Rhizobium sp. N324: one gene and its partner. The protein of the gene in region 1 interacts with the protein of each later gene in a pairwise test. Links are inferred from orthologs where the notes say so. Each region holds a gene or a part of one and is shown on either strand. Other genes may lie near its edges.

Region 1 (3,389 bases):
GCGCACGGCCGCCGATCGGGCGCAGACCCGCGGGCAGCATCTTTTCCGCTGTTTCTATGACCGCCATGATGAACACGCAAAACTCTGAAGGTCAGGCAAATCGTCCCGAAGTCTTGACAGAACAGGGTTAAGAAACGGTTCCGGATCGGGCTTGTCACCGACGCTGATAGTGCGGTTTTCCAGCGCGGTCGCGGAAAAGAAAATGCCGCCCGAAGGCGGCATTTTCACGATCTTTGCGGCTTGCCTCAGACCTGCTCGAAGGCGCCGTGGCAATGCTTGTATTTCTTGCCGGAACCGCAGGGGCAGATCTCGTTGCGGCCGATTTTGCCCCAGGTGGCCGGGTCATCCGGATTGCGATTCTCCGGCGAAACGATGACTTCCGATGCCTGGTAGACCGCCGGGGCGAAATCGTCCTCGCCGGTGGTCGGATCGAGGTGATGGGCCTGCATCAGCGGCGGCTCCGGTTCGGCCGGCGCCTGCTGCACGAGTTCGACGCGCATCAGCTGGGCGGTGACGGCCTCACGCAGATTGTTGAGGAGGCCGGTGAACAGCTCGAAGGCTTCCGACTTGTATTCCTGCAGCGGATCGCGCTGAGCATAGCCGCGGAAGCCGATGACCGAGCGCAGATGGTCGAGATTGACGATGTGCTCGCGCCAGAGATGATCGAGCGTCTGCATGACGATCGAGCGTTCGACATAATGCATGATGTCGTCGCCGAATCGCTCGGCCTTTTCGGTGAAGGCGGCGTTGGTGGCTTGCGTCAGGCGCTCGCGGATATCGTCTTCGCCGATGCCTTCTTCCTTCACCCAGTCCTCGATCGGCAGATCGAGATTGAGGATGTTCAAGGCACCGGTCTTCAGGCCGGCGGCATCCCATTGCTCGGCGTAGGCGCGCTCGGGGATATGCTTTTCGACCAGATCCTCGATCACCTCACGGCGCATGTCGGAAACGGTCTCGGAAATATTGGTCGATTCCATCAGTTCGAGGCGCTGCTCGAAGATCACCTTGCGCTGATCGTTGAGAACGTCGTCATACTTCAGGAGGTTCTTGCGGATATCGAAATTTCGGGCTTCGACCTTCTTCTGGGCGCGCTCCAGGGCCTTGTTGATCCAGGGATGGACGATCGCCTCGCCCTCCTTGAGGCCGAGCTTGGTTAGCATGCTGTCCATGCGGTCGGAGCCGAAGATGCGCATCAGGTCGTCCTGAAGCGAGAGGTAGAATTTCGAGCGGCCGGGGTCGCCCTGACGGCCGGAACGGCCTCGCAGCTGGTTGTCGATGCGGCGGCTTTCATGGCGTTCGGTGGCGATGACGTAGAGACCGCCGGCGGCAAGCGCCTTCTGCTTGAGTTCCTTGATCTCCTCGACGATTGCCTGGATCCGGGCTTCCCGTTCCGGACCGGCTTCGACTTCGCCGAGTTCGCGCTCGATGCGCATGTCGAGGTTGCCGCCGAGCTGGATGTCGGTACCGCGGCCGGCCATATTGGTGGCGATGGTGATGGCCCCCGGCACGCCGGCCTGGGCGACGATATAGGCTTCCTGCTCATGATAGCGGGCGTTCAGCACCTGGAAGTCGTCGAAGCCCTGCTTGCGCAGGCGCTCGGCGAGCAGTTCGGATTTTTCGATCGAGGTGGTGCCGACCAGCACCGGCTGGCCGCGTTTATGGGCGTCGAGGATCTCCTCGATGATCGCCTTGAACTTTTCGTCGAAGGTCCGGTAAACCTCGTCGTCCTCGTCGAGGCGCTTGATCGGTAGGTTGGTCGGGACCTCGATGACGTCGAGATTGTAGATATTGGCGAATTCTTCCGCTTCCGTCTGCGCCGTACCGGTCATGCCGGCGAGCTTGGCGTACATGCGGAAATAATTCTGGAAGGTGATCGAGGCCAGCGTCTGGTTTTCCGGCTGGATCTGAACCTTTTCCTTGGCTTCGAGCGCCTGGTGCTGGCCTTCCGAATAACGGCGGCCCGGCATCATGCGGCCGGTGAACTCGTCGATGATGACGACTTCGTCATTGCGGACGATATAGTCCTTGTCGCGCTGGAAGAGCTTGTGGGCCTTCAGCGCGTTGTTGACGTGGTGGACGATCGCGACGTTCTCGATGTCGTAGAGCGCATTGCCCTTCAAGAGTCCGGCCTGGCGGAGCAGGTTTTCCAGCTTCTCGGTGCCCTCTTCGGAGAAGTTGGCCGAGCGCTGCTTCTCGTCGATTTCGTAATCGCTGGGGACGAGCAGCGGAATGAAGGCGTCGATCGTATTGTAGAGTTCGGAGCGGTCGTCGAGCGGACCGGAGATGATCAGCGGCGTGCGCGCCTCATCGACGAGGATTGAGTCCACTTCGTCGACGATCGCGAAGTTGTGGCCGCGCTGGACCATCTGGTTCTTCTCGTACTTCATGTTATCGCGCAGATAATCGAAGCCGAGTTCGTTGTTGGTGGCGTAGGTGATGTCGCAGGCATAGGCCGCGTGGCGTTCCTCGTCCGACAGGCCGTGGACGATGACGCCGGTGGTCATGCCGAGGAAGCCGTAGACGCGACCCATGGTCGCGGCATCGCGCTGGGCGAGGTAATCGTTGACGGTGACGACGTGCACGCCCTTGCCGGAAAGCGCGTTCAGGTAGACCGGCAGGGTCGCGACGAGGGTCTTGCCTTCGCCGGTCTTCATCTCGGCAATCGCATTCGAATGCAGGATCATGCCGCCGACCAGCTGTACGTCAAAAGGCCGCAGGCCGAGAACGCGGCGCGAGGCTTCGCGCACGACCGCGAAGGCCGGGATCAGGATGTCGTCGAGCGTCTTGCCCTCGGCGAGCAAAGCGCGAAACTCGACGGTCTTTGCCGCCAGCTGCTCGTCCGTCAGGGCCTTGGTCTTCTCTTCGATAGAGTTGATGGCAGCGACGTTCGGCTGGAAGGACCGCACGCGGCGGTCATTGGAGGACCCAAATAACTTGCGGGCTATACCGCCAAAGCTGACCATATGACTGGTCCTTTCTCAATATTCTTCCCCGGCGTTTGTTGTTCGCGGCCCAGCCGAAAATCAGGCGCGCGGCTAAAACGCCCGGAAACTGTTCTGGACGCGAGGTTGCGTGACAGATAAGAGGGGGGTCGAATGATGTCAACGGATTTGGCGGATACAGAAAGGCCACAATCCGGTGTTGATGGCTATTTTGAGCCGATTCAGGCGATGCTGAAAGCGGCGATGTAACTGTGAAGGGTATTTCATGTTGAGCACCAACAAACTTGCCGTTCTGGCGTTTGCAACTTTTGTTGCGCTCCAGGCCCCGGCCTATGCCGATGACGCCGTCATCGCCAAGGTCGGCAATCTGGAGATTCACCAGTCGGAACTCGACCTTGCCGTCGCCAATCTCGACCCGCAGCTGGCGCAGCTTCCCGACGATCAGAA
Region 2 (2,861 bases), 4.2 Mb from region 1 along the record:
CTGGTGGATGCCGCCTTTCCCGGCACGATGAAGGACGGAACCGTCGACCGCCATGAACTCGGCCGTCAGCTGGCGCTTGATCCCGACGGCTTCAAACGCCTCGAAGCGATCGTCCATCCGCTGGTTCGCAAACGCGAGACGGGCTTTCTGAAGCGGCAGCGCGCCGCCGGCGCCGAGATGGTCGTCCTCGATATTCCGCTGCTCTTCGAAACCGGCGCCTGGGAAAGAGTGGATGTCGTCGTCGTCGTCAGTGCCGGTCCACAGATTCAGCGAGAGAGGGTGCTTGCGCGCGAAGGCATGACCGAGGAAAAATTCGAGATGATTCTATCACGCCAGACACCGGACACGGAAAAACGGCGCAGGGCGGATTATCTGATCGACAGCAGCCGCAGTCTCGCCGAGACCAAGGAACGGGTGCTCGAGATTATCGCCGACCTGAAAATACGGATTGCCAAGGGAGATTTCCGGAATGCGTGAGATCATCTTCGATACGGAAACCACCGGCCTCGACAACCGCGCCGACCGCATCATCGAAATCGGCGGCATCGAGCTCTTCAACCATTTCCCCACCGGCAACGTGATCCATATCTTCATCAATCCCGGCGATCAGAAGGTTCATCCGGATGCACTCGCCGTGCACGGTATCACCGATGAATTCCTGAAGGACAAGAAGCCTTTCGCGGAGGTTGCCGAAGAAATCCTTGCCTTCTTCGGCGATGCCAAGTGGATCGCCCACAACGCCACCTTCGATATGGGCTTCATCAATGCCGAACTGGCGCGGATCGGTTTGCCACCGATCCTGCCGGAAAAGGTGATCGATACGCTGTCGATGGCGCGCCGCAAACATCCGATGGGGCCGAATTCGCTCGACGCGCTATGCCGGCGCTACGGCATCGACAATTCGCACCGCACCAAACACGGCGCGCTGCTCGACTCCGAACTGCTCGCCGAGGTCTATATCGAGATGATCGGCGGCAGGCAGGCCGCATTCGGCCTGAGTATGACCGCTACATCGGCTCAGAACGGTCGCGGCGACGGGGCGGAGGAAGACGACGTGGTGATCGCCTCCGTGCTCGAGCGGCCCCGCCCGCTTGCCCCTCGTCTCAGCCAGTCCGAGGCGCAGGCGCATGAGGCGCTCGTCGCCAAGCTCGGCGAAAAAGGCATCTGGGCGAAATACGCCAATTTGAATTAAAACCGGCCTCAATTGAAAATGCCCGGGACTTGCCCGGGCATCCGCATCTCAGAGAAAAACATCCGCTCAGTTCGGAACGGCCTGGACCTTGGCGCGCGCCTGTTCTTCGGCAACGCGCTGGGCGAACATCTGGGTGAAATCGATCGGGTCGATCATCAGCGGTGGGAAACCGCCGTTGCGGGTCACGTCGGCGATGATCTGACGGGCGAAGGGGAAAAGCATGCGCGGGCACTCGATGAAGAGAACCGGCAGCATGTGTTCCTGCGGGAAACCAGCAACGCGGAAGACGCCGCCATAGGTGAGTTCGGCATGGAAAACCGTCTTGTCGCCGTCCTTGGCTTCGGCATTCAGCGACAGCACGACATCGAAATCCGTATCCGAAAGCGGGTTGGCGTTGACGTTCACATTGATGTTGATCGTCGGCGCCTTGTCGCGGGCCTGCAGCGAACGCGGCGCGCCCGGATTTTCGAAGGAGAGATCCTTGGTATATTGCGCAAGGATCGAGAGGGTGGGGCTGGCCGCACCGTTGCTGTTGTTATCGTCTGCCATTGGCTTTTCCTCGAGGGGCATGGGAATGGTGCCGCCATCTAACATTTCAGGGAAGGGCTTACAACCCTGGGCGCTTGGCGCCGTTGATCGGCCGCAGCGCCTCAATCGCCGAGATGTTTGCCCGACCATGGCGAGTTGCGGTCCGGCTCCCTATGATAGTCCTCATCGTCGAGATCGACCACCTTCGAGTTCGGCCTGCGGTCGCGGAAATCGGGTTGCGGGCCGGCAGAATAGCCGCCCTTGGCATTGACGACGACGAAGCGTTTGGCGATCGCCCGCCAGACGAGTTCGCGCACCGGCGGGATGAGAATGAGGATCGCGATGATGTCGGTGAGGAAGCCGGGAATGATCAGCAGCAGCGAGGCGATGACGTTCATCGCCGGCCGCAGCAACTCGCGCCCCGGCATAACCCCGTTTCGTCCCTCGCTCGACATGCGGCGCAAAATACCGATGCCCTGCCGGCGCAGCAGACCGACCCCGAGAACGAAGCCCAGCATGACGAGCGCCAGCGTCAGCCACAATCCGATTGCCCGGCCGACGACGACGAAACCGGCAATTTCGGCGAGCGGCAGCAGCAGAATGAAAGCTGGCAGGATCGAAAAACCCATGGTCGTCATGTCCCGGGCTTGCCGGTCTCCTCTTGGCGCCGGCGAAGATGCCAGCCATCATTTGAATCATCTGTATAGGCAGACTATATGGGAGTACAAATCAGAGATGTTAACGGCGGCTGCGATACGATATGAGTTCGAACGACTTCATCACATTATTTTTCCTGGTGGCGGCTGTGCTGATTTTTTTTCAGCTCCGCTCCGTGCTGGGGCGCCGCACAGGAAATGAGAAGCCGCCGCGCGATCTCTATACGCCGCGGGATGCGGCTCCGGCCGAAGCCGCCGATGCCGGCAAGGTCGTGACCCTGCCGCGCCGCGATTCGACGAGCGAGGATGAGGATCGTTTCGCTGCCATCGATGCCTTCGCCGCACCTGGAACGCCGCTCAACGAATCGCTGCGGGCGCTGAACAAGGCCGATCCCGCCTTCAGCCCGAAGGAGTTTCTGAACGGCGCCCGCATGGCTTACGAGATGATCGTCATGGCCTATGCCGACGGCGACCGGAAAACGCTG

Evidence for each region. The genes of interacting proteins can lie anywhere in the genome.
Region 2: the proteins of secA (region 1) and secB interact in binary tests that used the Escherichia coli proteins (3 or more experiments, as listed by UniProt). The link is inferred for Rhizobium sp. N324 from one-to-one orthologs.

The regions. Positions count from the first base shown.
Region 1 is NZ_CP013630.1:4,220,084-4,223,472, reverse strand. The notes cover bases 46-3,355. They hold secA (preprotein translocase subunit SecA), read right to left. Parts: upstream 2,964-3,355; coding sequence 246-2,963; downstream 46-245. Other genes in these bases: AMK05_RS20275 (peptidylprolyl isomerase), read left to right, coding at 3,208-3,355; AMK05_RS20285 (lipopolysaccharide biosynthesis protein), read right to left, coding at 46-67. In the rest of the region: more of AMK05_RS20285, read right to left, coding at 1-45; more of AMK05_RS20275, read left to right, coding at 3,356-3,389. UniProt on the Escherichia coli protein: Required for protein export, interacts with the SecYEG preprotein conducting channel.
Region 2 is NZ_CP013630.1:2,912-5,772, forward strand. The notes cover bases 1-2,782. They hold secB (protein-export chaperone SecB), read right to left. Parts: upstream 1,742-2,782; coding sequence 1,259-1,741; downstream 1-1,258. Other genes in these bases: coaE (dephospho-CoA kinase), read left to right, coding at 1-477; dnaQ (DNA polymerase III subunit epsilon), read left to right, coding at 470-1,192; AMK05_RS00040 (FxsA family protein), read right to left, coding at 1,843-2,349; AMK05_RS00045 (Tim44/TimA family putative adaptor protein), read left to right, coding at 2,481-2,782. Outside these bases: more of AMK05_RS00045, read left to right, coding at 2,783-2,861. UniProt on the Escherichia coli protein: One of the proteins required for the normal export of some preproteins out of the cell cytoplasm. It is a molecular chaperone that binds to a subset of precursor proteins, maintaining them in a translocation-competent state.